Regions from separate parts of the Paenibacillus sp. UASWS1643 genome, predicted to be linked through region 3. Evidence: a T-box and tRNA genes for the amino acid it is inferred to sense, from the RefSeq annotation. Region 3 holds a T-box; the other regions hold tRNA genes.
What was found. A T-box is a leader RNA that pairs with one kind of tRNA and senses whether it is charged. The one in region 3 lies ahead of leuS (leucine--tRNA ligase), so its partner is inferred to be a tRNA-Leu.
Positions count from the first base shown of each region.

Region 1: it has a tRNA-Leu gene. The T-box ahead of leuS (leucine--tRNA ligase) is inferred to sense a tRNA for this amino acid. The anticodon was not compared.
Region 2: it has a tRNA-Leu gene. The T-box ahead of leuS (leucine--tRNA ligase) is inferred to sense a tRNA for this amino acid. The anticodon was not compared.

Region 1 is NZ_VXKZ01000095.1:75,107-79,396, reverse strand. It holds gene FE296_RS05005 (sensor domain-containing diguanylate cyclase) at 1-424, shown strand, start outside; gene FE296_RS05000 (winged helix-turn-helix transcriptional regulator) at 475-837, opposite strand; gene FE296_RS04995 (Gfo/Idh/MocA family protein) at 1,061-2,053, opposite strand; tRNA gene FE296_RS04990 (tRNA-Leu) at 2,279-2,363, shown strand; gene FE296_RS04985 (hypothetical protein) at 2,469-2,693, opposite strand; gene FE296_RS04980 (sn-glycerol-1-phosphate dehydrogenase) at 2,813-3,967, shown strand; gene FE296_RS04975 (helix-turn-helix domain-containing protein) at 4,189-4,290, opposite strand, start outside.
Region 2 is NZ_VXKZ01000103.1:178,494-182,783, forward strand. It holds gene xynC (glucuronoarabinoxylan endo-1,4-beta-xylanase XynC) at 1-1,570, shown strand, start outside; tRNA gene FE296_RS10660 (tRNA-Leu) at 1,708-1,791, opposite strand; gene pelA (pectate lyase) at 1,965-2,918, opposite strand; cyclic di-AMP (ydaO/yuaA leader) riboswitch at 3,347-3,478, shown strand; gene FE296_RS10670 (C40 family peptidase) at 3,484-3,948, shown strand; gene FE296_RS10675 (carboxymuconolactone decarboxylase family protein) at 4,020-4,290, opposite strand, start outside.
Region 3 is NZ_VXKZ01000096.1:99,816-104,105, forward strand. It holds gene FE296_RS05550 (CvfB family protein) at 1-32, shown strand, start outside; gene FE296_RS05555 (class I SAM-dependent DNA methyltransferase) at 162-932, shown strand; gene FE296_RS05560 (phosphotransferase family protein) at 1,159-2,115, shown strand; T-box leader at 2,227-2,496, shown strand; gene leuS (leucine--tRNA ligase) at 2,575-4,290, shown strand, end outside.

The DNA of each region.
Region 1 (4,290 bases), on a different contig from region 3:
GGAATGGATTCAGGATGAGGTGCCATTCTCCATTATTGTTCTGGATATTGACCGCTTCAAGTCCATTAATGATACATTCGGGCATCATGCTGGGGATGAAGTATTGAAACACATTGCCAATATCATTCAATTGTCTGTTCGACCAGAAGATGTCTGCGCCCGGTTTGGTGGAGAGGAATTTGTAGTCTTGTTAAGAAATTCCGAGTCTAACGTGGCTTTTGAGATTGCTGAACGTATCCGAATAACGGTCGAAGAAAGCATATTGCCTATAGATCGTTCCGTCACCATCTCGGCTGGAATTGCTGAATATCCGAAGCACTCCACAACTTCCACAGAACTGTTTCACTTGGCGGATAATGCATTGTATCAAGCGAAGGAAGACGGGCGTAACCGTACGGTTACGATCCAGACGGTTATTAAATAAGCAAGCAAAGAAGCTGTTCCCTAAAAACTAGGGACAGCTTCTTTTGTGTTTTATACCTCTTGCGAGGATCTGGCCAGAACCTCATTTGTATACGTTTCTCCCCAATCTCGCATGCTGAAGATAATCGGCCGTAACGTTTCACCAAATGGTGTGAGGGAATACTCCACTTTAGGTGGAATCTGGGGGTATATTTCACGATGAACAATTCCGCTGCTTTCCAACTCTCGAAGTTGCAGGGTGAGCATACGCTGGGTGATTTCAGGAAACAATTTTCGGATCTCGTTAAATCTCAAAGGACCGGAGAATAAATGATACAAAATGGCACCTTTCCATTTGCCTCCGATCACACTGAGGGTAACTTCCACGGAACAGCCGTATGGCGCGGGACATAGCTTGGTAGCGTCCTTTTTCATTATAAGTACACCTCCACTTTAGGATGATTTTCTATGGTATCTATTTGGGTGGTTATATTTCATAAAGTACGTATAGTTCATGAAAGAGCATATCACTTATGATGCAGATTATAAACCCTAATTATAGTCGAAGACAGATGTGTTGATGTCTATAAGATAAAAAAGAGCCCCGGTTTCAGGCTCTTCTCTGGATGTATAAAATATGATGATGAGCGTATATACGCTACTTCAGTGACGATAGAATGGAGTCACATAGAGCCATCGTTGCTATATTATCCTTGGCGCTGGAATGTGGGACAGTCTGATTCTGGCAACACGCGATAAAGTGCACCATTTCACCAACAAACCCGCGTAGATAAAGGTCGCGATAAGCTCCTGACATAGGAGATCCGGAAGGTGTATATACAGTATCTTGCTCCTCGAGAGATTTCCAGGGAAGGCTGGTCGAGCTTCGGGATTGATGGACAGTAAGTGTGTTGATCTCTTCAGCTGACGCAAATCCGTTGTCAAAGGTGACGACTACACTTTCACTCTCCCGTGACCAAGCACTCATGCCGGCAAAATAAGCGCTGCCTACTACGTTATTCTCAAAAACAAGGGAAATGCTTTGATTAATGTGTTCCCCATCCTTCACGGTTGTGCCTGTAACCCGTGTTACTTCTCCGAATAAGTAACGCATCAGATCGACCATATGTATGGCAGCGAGCTTCATGAACTGTTCCTCATCCTTGCAAAATGGGGTACTGTCTACAGCGAATTTCATCTGGAATGAACGTACCTTACCTAGCGAACCACTATCAATGAGCTCCTTCAGCTTCATGTATACGGGAGCATAACGTTTCATAAAACCGACCATGACAACGACGCCAGCCTGCTCGGCAGCTTCTGCTACAGCTGCGGCTTCCGCTGCATTCCATCCGAGCGGCTTATCCACGTATACATTCTTACCAGCCCGAATGCATTCAAGGACAAGAGCGGTCTGATCTACAGGCTGGGCGACCACAACGACTCCGTCACAAGTTTCCTGCTGTAACATAAGCCCAGCGTTATCATACGTTTTTCCGTTGCTGCCAAATCGCAGCAGAGCTGCTTCAGAGCGTTCCATACTGCGTGTGGCAATGGCCTGGATCTGCGCTCCGGCTTCAACAACAGAAGGGTAAATATTCGTGGATGCATGAAACCCGGCACCGATAAAGCACAGATGGGTTGTTTTCAAGGTGGATCTCTCCTTCATTTTTGCGTTTGTATGGATTATAGATGGTATATTTGTTTAATGTTACGATAGGGTGTTTGAAGTTGAGAAAAAAGGACATATGTCCTATCTTGAATAAAAAAAGAAGTTGCATTTTTATTTTGGAGCATGTATACTCTGAATTACGGTAAAACAAGGAATTGCTTCACCGGAACGCTTTTCATCGATGGATGAGGAGATACATATTATGCGGTCGTGGCGGAATTGGCAGACGCGCACGGTTCAGGTCCGTGTGGGCTAACCCCCCGTGGAGGTTCGAGTCCTCTCGACCGCATCTAACAAAAAAGGTTCGTGAGTTGCTCTAGGGCAATTCACGAACCTTTTTTTATTTTTTGGATCATTCGTGTGAAGCCTGCATTTTGCTACCAGCATGCCAATACTAATGTTGCCGCTGGCGCAGAATGACTGCCGTGATGATCCCGGCAATGGCTCCTGCAATACCAAATAGCGTAACACTGGCAACCACTTCGAGCGACTGGAGACGAAACAAAAAAGAGATACCGCTACCAAAGGTGGTTCCGGCCAGAAAACCGAGCGAAATTCCTAATTCTTTCGTTAATTTCATTGCTTCACCTACTTGGAAATGTGAGATATGGATTTGCAAATATTGGGTACAGGCAGTAAAGTGTGATCAGGAAAATCATCACATTTTATTTCCTTTTTTATCTTGTGGTTTTAACCCGTTAATTATGCATGATATCTCATATGGGAGGGTAAGAGCGAATGAATATGAACGAACGAATTGCAGCATGGAATGAGGAAGCACAACAGTGTGCTTGCGGTCATCAACACCGGGTGGTGGATATGCTGATTCATCTGGAAGCTGGGGCCATTCAGAGGTTACCGGGTTATTTGTCTGAGCAAGGATATCGTCAGGTGACGGTTGTTTATGATCGACATACGTTTCAGGCGGCCGGATCTGATGTGCTGAGCAGTGTTCGCGAAGCGGGAATACATGTGGATGAGATCGCTCTGCCGGAAAATCGTGCGGGTGATATCATTGCGGATGAAGCGGCTATTGTACAGGTCATGTTGGGTGTGAAACTGGAAAGTCAGGCTGTAATTGCGGTGGGTTCAGGTACCATTCATGATCTGGTGAGATTTGTTTGTTCCAAAATGAACAAGCCCTTTGTGTCCATACCGACAGCGGCTTCAGTGGATGGGTTTACCTCTGCGGGTGCACCCTTAATTGTAAGCGGCGTCAAACAAACATTTCAGGCTGTTCCGCCGGAGGCTATCTTTGCCGATCTGGATATTCTGGAGCAAGCCCCGCAAGTGATGACAGCTGCCGGATTCGGAGATATGCTTGGTAAATATACTTCACTTGCAGACTGGATTGTTTCTCGTGAACTGGGCGGAGAACCGTTCTGTCCAGTTGCTTATCGGATGACAGAAGAAGCGCTGAATACCTGCATAGATCATGTACAAGCTATTGCGGAGGGGCGAGCAGAGGGAGTAGCTGTATTAATGGACGCATTAATTGTTTCCGGTATCTCCATGCTGATCATTGACCATTCCCGTCCGGCATCCGGAGGTGAGCATCATCTGTCTCACATCTTGGAGATGGATCTGATGCAAGCGGGAGAAAGACCGGTTCTGCATGGTGCCAAAGTTGGCGTAGCTTGTGCATTGCTTACGGTGAAATATAAAGAGCTTGCACAGACATCTGGTGAACCGGTGTTTGGGATATATGACCAATTGCCGGAGGCTTCTCAGCTCATTGCATGGTTGGAACAAGTAGGTGGACCTGTGACTACTGAGCAACTCGGTGTAACCCCTGAGATGGTGGAACATGCGTTCAACACAGCGCATACGCTTCGTCCTCGATATACGGGGTTGAGATATATCAATGAAGTGTTGAACACGAGGTTAGGATGACCTTTTAGAGAGAATGGTCATGATGAAATGCATAAACTTAGCTTGTAGCGGGCTTTGATGGCTCTCCTAGGGAGCAAAAGGCAAAAAAGGGGAGGTTATCTGACACTTCTGATGGAATAGCCAGAACAGTGCTTCAAGTCCGAGAGAGAAGGTATGCATTTCATTTTAAAAAGACTCTGACCTCCTAAGAGGAGGTCAGAGCCTTTTGGCTGTTCGCTTATTTAGTTGTTGCGACGATCTTTCAAGATGACATCTGCGAACAAAATAGTTTTCGGGATACGGAAAAATTGCTCCGCTTGTTCCTGAAACGCAGCAGAAGGCAG
Region 2 (4,290 bases), on a different contig from region 3:
CTCGGAAAAACAGCTGATTAAGGGCTTTGGGGGCATTAACCTTCCTGCCTGGATTGGTGATCTGACTCCCGCTCAACGTGAAACTGCTTTTGGTAATGATCAGAATCAGTTAGGCTTCTCCATTCTCAGGATCTACGTTGATCCAGATTCCAATAACTGGTATCGTGAAGTTGCCACAGCCAAACGGGCTATTGAAAAGGGGGCAATCGTATTCGCATCCCCATGGAATCCTCCGAGCAGTATGGTTGAAACATTCAACCGTAATGGGGATACAAATGCCAAACGTCTGAAATACGACAAATATGCCGCATATGCGCAACATCTGAACGACTTTGTATCCTACATGAAAAATAACGGTGTAGATCTGTATGCCATTTCGGTACAAAATGAACCGGATTATGCTCATGACTGGACCTGGTGGACTCCACAAGAGATCCTTCGATTCATGAAAGAAAATGCTGGTTCCATTCAAGGTACCAAAGTCATGGCACCTGAATCCTTCCAGTACCTAAAGAACATATCCGACCCAATCCTGAATGATCCGCAGGCCCTTGCCAACATGGACATTCTGGGAGCACATACGTACGGAACTCAGATTTCGAATTTTGCCTACCCCCTCTTTAAGCAAAAAGGAGCTGGCAAAGAACTGTGGATGACTGAGGTGTATGTTCCGAACAGTGACAACAATTCAGCAGACCGCTGGCCTGAAGCACTAGAAGTTTCCTATCACATGCACAATGCCATGGTAGAAGGTGATTTCCAGGCCTATGTGTGGTGGTACATCCGCAGACAGTATGGTCCGATGAAAGAGGACGGTACCATAAGCAAACGCGGGTATAATATGGCCCATTTCTCCAAATTTGTACGTCCTGGCTATCTCAGAGTGGATGCAACCAAAAACCCGGATACGAACACATTTGTTTCTGCCTACAAAGGGGATAACAAGGTCGTTGTCGTAGCAATTAACCGTGGAACTTCGGCCACAAGCCAAAAATTCGTTCTGCAAAATGGTAATGCCTCCACGGTGTCCTCATGGATTACGGACAGCAGTCGCAACCTGGCAAGCGGGGCCTCGCTTAACGTATCCAATGGAGCCTTCACGGCACAGCTCCCACCTCAGAGCGTAACAACTTTTGTTGCCAACATTACTGGCGGGAATAACGGCGGAAATACAGGTAGTGGCACTACTTATGAAGCCGAGACCGGAACAACTCTTACGGATGCTACCATTGAAACGATCTACCCTGGTTACACTGGCTCCGGGTATGTTAACTTCAATGCGATGACTGGTTCAGCCATTCAATGGAACGCCATTAACAATACGATTACAGGCACCAAAAATGTAAAGTTTCGTTATGCGCTGGAAAGCGGCACTCGGAACCTCGACATTTTTGTGAACGGAACCAAAGTCATTAGCAACGAGCCCTTTCCGGCTACGGGAAGCTGGTCCACATGGGTTGAAAAAACAATACAGGTCCCCATGAACACGGGCACCAATACATTGAAAGTGGTCACTACCGGATCCGAAGGACCGAATATTGACAGCGTTAATGTTACCGCAGCACAATAAACGTTCCGTATGGCTAATGGAAGACATTTGCTGTACGTGCAGCTAAGCACTAAGTACTCAAATCTAAAGTTAATGTTATATCAAAAAATGCAAAAAAAGACTCCTTAAGCGTTAGCTTAAGGAGTCTTTTTATTAAATGCGGTCGAGAGGACTCGAACCTCCACGGGGGTTAGCCCACACGGACCTGAACCGTGCGCGTCTGCCAATTCCGCCACGACCGCATATTGTATCTCCGTGATCAATATCGGCGACAAGAATTAATATATCATGCGGAATCTATCATGTCAACACTGAAAATAATAACAATAATACCCGAACCAGACGTCCATGTCGATTCGGGTTTTACCTTTAACTATTAATAGCTTGGTTCATTAAAACGGAAGCATACTGCAAATTACAGCTTGGAAGGCCAGTTGCCATACCATGCGTAACCGCCTCTTCTTTCTTTATCAATATCACTTAATTTGTATTTAACTACCCCGTCACGACCAATAAAGATTGGTCTATCCGTTCCTATCTCATAGAAGCGTGCCCAAATTGGTGCAGCTTTGGAATCAGCGATAATTTTACTATCTCCATTAGCTCTTTCATATTTGTACCCCGTAATTTTCACCTTGTTAAACCAAGCCTCCGCTCCTTTAATGGATGCGGTAATTTTAGCGTTAGCAGGTCTGGTTTTCAGAAATTTAACAATCGTTACACTCTCTCCAGCTGTCAGCGATGGCACTTCGTAGATTCTTGCGCTCGCTGGTTTAAGGGAACTGGAATCATGTTGTTGTCCCCATGCTGTCAGCTTACCACCTGAAACGACTTGTGTATTCAAAATCGCCTCCACACCTTTGGCAACTGAATTTTTACTACGGTTAGCAAGTGTGCTGTCGATAAACGAGAAATCACCTTTGCGTGCTGCTACTTCATCCAGCATGATCATTACATTAATCATGGCATCATCATTGTAGGTAATGTGCTTGTGATATCCGGAGCTTTGGTAAACTTGTGGCCATCCGCCGTTTGAATACTGCATGTTGATCAAAAAGTTAATTCCTTTGATTGCAGCTGTGGAGTATCGCGGATCATTTGTCTTTTTAAATTCCTTCGCCAATCTTCTAATTTCTGAGTATGTAGCCTTGTTGTCTATCGTGGACTTCGCCCACTCTCCACTTGTCTGTTTATAATCTTTTCTCCAACCTCCATCCGGCAGCTGGTTCTTCAAAATATCAGAAATACTCGCTGTAGTACCCGATGCATCCGCGGCAGATACCGTCCCTACAGGAAGAACTGCCATTCCAACTGCTGAGAACACCATCGTACATGCCAGGACAAAAGTAATTATTTTCTTCGCTTTCAAATGCAACACTCTCCTATGTTCATTTTTATAAATCTTCCACTTCTACTTTACCTATGATATACGCCCCCAAACCTCCTTTATTTGTATTTATCGCATAATAAAATCAATTTTAATCCAATATGTGGATTGGATAATCAGATAATATGCAAAAAATCGATTTTTGTCAATATATGCAACTTAATGAATATAATCTCTCTAATTCTACATAACGGGATAGTCCTTTTAACTCATGACAAACCTATTTATTTATCCAAATTCGTCTTAAACGAATCATTAATGACGTTTTTGTCATGAATGATTCCCAAACTTGATCCCTTCTTTCATATAAAAACCTTAATTCCGCTAACATTGAGGTATTACGAAGGGTTTTAAATGGGTTTGACAATTACGCATTTATGCAATATAGTTTCAAATAGTTACAAAAACTTAATTATTCATTGCCGAGTTTCATGTTTGAAAACGGGGGAACCAATTTGGGTGAATTATTCTTATACATAGGAAATATAGGGAACCTTCTACCGAACCCTTAGCTAACTCCGTAGGCATCGAAGGGAGAACATTGATTTTGAAAAAACTGATTATCTCCATTTTTGGAGCAGCTGTATTATTTACATCCGGGGCAACAAGCACAGAGGCAAGCAGTATCAACTCCGTAGTGAACAACATGACAGGTATACCTTACAAATGGGGTGGCACGACTGTAGCCGGCTTCGACTGTTCTGGTTTTATGAGATATCTTTTCAACAAATACAGCATTGAATTGCCACGTACTTCACAGCAGCAAGCCAAAGCAGGTACGCCTGTATCGAAAAGCAACATTCGCACAGGTGATCTGGTGTTCTTCAATACGATGGGCAAAGGCATTTCACATACAGGTGTATATATCGGCGGCGGACAATTCGCTCATGCCTCCAGCAGTAAAGGTGTAAGCATCACGAAGTTATCGAATCCATACTTCAATGATCGTTACGTAACAGCACGTCGGGTAACTGGACAGTTTATGTATGATAAAATGTTAGGTAAAATGTAATTCACATACAAAAAGGCATCGGTTATTAACCGGATGCCTTTTTTGTACTTAAAAAGTATGTTGTATTGCTTTTAATGCAGCGCCTTCTGCACTCGCATCGCACCCTGAGACAGGGCATGTCCGCCTCCAACAGCTCCGGCCACGGCTACGGTCTCCATAATTTCCTGATCTGTTGCTCCCTTGGCACGGGCTTCTTCTACATGGTAGAAGGTACATACCTCATTGTTGGCAAACAATCCAATACCAAGCGCAATTAGCTGTTTTGTCTTTGCATCAATCACGCCAGGTTGGAAACATTCTCCGGTAAACTCATGATATGACTTCACCACACCTGGCAGTACA
Region 3 (4,290 bases):
CTGCTCCTGCGGATCAAAGTGAAAACAAATAATCTTCTTGATTAAATAGTTGTAATATGGAACTCGGATAAGGCAGGGATAGGCTGGGTAAACACCGGATGCCCCTGCTTTTTCTTTTGTTAACAGGATTAGAAAATGAAATTGAAAGTGCGGTGCCTGACATGTCTTACCGGAAATTTGCCTATGTGTATGATGAATTAATGGAAGATATGCCTTATCCGGACTGGATAAGGTTTGCAAGAACAGCATGGGAAAAGCATGGAATGCCCAAAAGTGTCGCTGAACTTGGCTGTGGAACGGGCTCCATTACGATCCCGCTCGTGAACTCCGGTTTCGAAGTTACAGGCATTGATCTCTCAGCAGATATGCTGTCGGTTGCACGCAGCAAGATGGAGGCTACGCCTCAAGGTCATCGTTTGTATCGGGAAGGCAGTGTCCGTTGGGTGCAGCAGGATATGCGGGAATGGCGAGTTCCGGAACCTGTGGATTCGGTGATATCCTTCTGTGATTGTGTCAATTATTTGCTTGAACAAGAAGATGTCATTCGTACATTCCAGCGCACATATGAGATGCTGAAGCCTGATGGAACGTTCCTGTTTGATGTGCATCATCCCAATACCCTTATTCGTTATGATGAGGAGCAGCCTTTTGTACTGGATGAGCGCTCCGTGTCGTATATTTGGACTTGTGATCTGGATCAGGATCGCTGTGAGATCGAGCATCATCTCAGTATTTTTTCGCGTGTGGATGATGGTAACAAGGATATGTACCAGCGGTTTGAAGAAGTTCATGTCCAGCGTGCATATAATCCGGACTGGATGAAGCTGGAGTTGTCCAAGGCAGGTTTTAGAGACGTGAAGGTATATGCGGATTTTGAATGGAAAGAGGCCGGAGACAACGCACAGCGCTTGTTCTACGTGGCTGTGAAGTAAGAGCGAATAATGAGAACTGTCCTTATGTATGGTGCATAAGGGCAGTTTTTTTTGTTTGATTTTTTATGGGAGAATGAATAGCAATACATTCTTAAATAGGGTAAAGGAATGCAAGAAAAGACATAACGACGTGACAAAAAGTATTGCCTGTTATAATAAACGAGGCGATAATGGTTGGATAGTAAGCGTTTTCCAAGGAATTCAATAGTCGAGGTGAGGTGTAAAAATGGAAAGTACATATAAAACAAGACTTACGTCAGAACAATTGAATGCCATAATAGAGCAGCATTTCTCTGCAAGTATACAGGACTACAAGGAAATGGTAGATGGCTGGGCCAATCATGCATATCTCATTACACTTAGTGACGCACAGCGAGTGGTACTCAAGATTGCACCGTCGGCTTCGACAAATCTGATGCGCTGTGAGCAGGATCTCATGATTGCCGAGGTTGAGGCACTACGCCTCATCACGGAGCTACAGGATGTTCCCGTACCCCAAGTGCTGGCTTATGATGATTCGTTAACCATGGCTTCAGCGCGTTATTTTATCATGGAGTACATGTCTGGAACACCCTATAATCAGGTCAAGGATCAGTATTCTGCGGAAGAGCAGGAGGCCATTGAACAACAACTCGGTCGGTACAATCGTCGAATTAATGAAATCAAGGGTGAGAAGTTTGGATATTTCTCGGAGCAAAAACAGCGTTATTCCACATGGAAAGAAGCATTTATGAATTTGATGGATGACATTCTTACCGATGGTGAAGAAGCCGGAATTACATTTTCGATCGATTACCCTGAATTGAGACGTTTGATTGAAGAAAAATCGAATGTGCTGGATGATGTCAAAGAACCTGTGCTTGTGAGTTGGGATCTGTGGGATGGCAATGTTCTAGTAGACGCAGGTCGTATCACAGCGATTATTGATTTTGAACGTTCACTGTGGGCAGATCCTCTGATGGAGCATTATTTCAGTCATTTTAACTATACGCCTGGTTTTGTGAAAGGGTATGGGCATGCGATTACGACTGAAAGTGAGCTGAAAAGAAGAAGCCTCTATGACTTGTACTTTGATCTGGTGCTACGCATTGAGTGCGCTTATCGTCAATATGATAATCAGGAACATGTGAATTGGACCATTCATAATCTGGAGGAAGGCATTGAGCGTTTTCGGTTATCCTGAACAGCAACCAGCGTTATGAACGGTACGAACCGTAGACTTCAAGATGGCGATTATAACGTGTAATATTGACTTTGGGCTTGCTTTTTTATATAATGGTCCCGATATTGTATACATATTTCGATGATAAGGATCAGTAGTAATTCCTGTACATAACAGAGAGCCGGCGGTTGGTGCAAGCCGGTTGACAGTGATTTGCGAACTCGCCTTGGAGAAATGCGGTGATTACACCATTCTGTTTAACCTGCTTGTATAAAGCTGGGGTTCAGGAATGGAAATCCGCATCGGTTAACCGCCGTTACAGGTCCAAAGGGAGTGGATGACGAAGCACGTTCGTCCGCTAACTAGGGTGGTACCACGGGAATTCAACCTCTCGTCCCTAGCGCTGCAAACGCTACGGGATGCTGAGGTTTTTTTGTTGCAATTAAAGCTAAAGCGAATAACCTGAAGGAGGAACAATAGATGAGTGAGAATAACCAGCCGAAACACGGCTATCAGCCACAAGTCATGGAAAAAAGTTGGCAGCAATACTGGGATGCAAATAAAACGTTTAAAACGGGTGAGGACCCTGCTAAACCGAAATTTTATGCACTGGATATGTTCCCTTATCCATCCGGTTCAGGTCTGCACGTAGGTCACCCGGAAGGATATACGGCAACTGATATCGTTTCCCGTTACAAACGTATGCGCGGTTACAATGTATTGCACCCAATGGGTTGGGACGCTTTCGGTCTGCCTGCTGAGCAGCATGCACTGGATACAGGTGAACATCCACGAGATATTACATTCCGTAATATTGACAATTTCCGTCGCCAGATCAAATCGCTCGGTTTCTCTTATGACTGGGATCGTGAGATCAGCACAACGGACCCTGAATATTATAAATGGACACAATGGATCTTTATCCAGCTGTACAATAAAGGCCTGGCTTATGTGGATGAAGTTGCAGTTAACTGGTGTGAAGCCCTTGGAACGGTACTTGCTAATGAAGAGGTTATTGATGGCAAGAGTGAACGTGGTGGTCATCCGGTTGTACGCAAACCGATGCGTCAATGGGTTCTGAGAATTACCGAGTATGCAGAGCGTCTGTTGGAAGACCTGGAAGAGCTGGATTGGTCTGAAAGCATCAAGGATATGCAGCGTAACTGGATCGGTAAATCGACAGGTGCAGAAGTTGTATTTGCCATTGAAGGTCGCGAGGAAGTTATCAAGGTGTTCACCACCCGTGCGGACACATTGTTTGGTGCGAGCTTTGCAGTACTTGCTCCGGAACATGAATTGGTAGAAGCAATTACAACTGATGACCAACGTGAAGCGATTCAGGCTTATCAGGAGCAGGCTTCTCGTAAGAGTGATCTGGAACGTACGGATTTGGCCAAAGACAAAACAGGTGTTTTCACTGGCGCTTATGCAATCAATCCCGTTAATGGTGCAAAACTGCCGATCTGGATTGCTGATTACGTTCTTGCAGGTTACGGTACAGGCGCGGTTATGGCTGTTCCGGGTCATGATGCACGTGACTGGGAATTTGCGAAGCAGTTCGGTCTGGATATCATCGAGGTTATTCAAGGTGGCGACGTTACACAAGAGGCATATTCGGGTGATGGCGCGCATGTGAATTCCGATTTCCTGAACGGACTGAACAATGAAGAAGCGGTTGCCAAGATGATTGCTTGGCTGGAAGAGAACGGCAAAGGACAAGGGAAAGTAACCTATCGTCTGCGTGATTGGCTGTTCAGCCGTCAGCGTTACTGGGGTGAGCCAATCCCGATTCTGCATCTGGAAGACGGAACGATGAAGACAGTACCGGAGGATCAACTTCCACTGCTGCTGCCTGATATCGACCAGATCAAACCTTCGGGTACAGGAGAATCACCACTGGCGAATGTTACGGAGTGGGTGAATACGGTAGATCCGGAAACGGGAATGAAGGCACGTCGTGAGACCAACACCATGCCACAATGGGCGGGTAGCTGCTGGTATTACCTGCGCTTTATCGATCCGCACAATGACAAGGAACTGATCTCCAAGGAGAAACAGCAGCAGTGGCTGCCAGTTGATCTGTACATTGGCGGAGCAGAGCACGCGGTGCTTCACTTGCTTTACGCTCGTTTCTGGCACAAAGTGCTGTATGATCTGGGTGTTGTGGAGACCAAAGAACCTTTCCACAAACTGGTG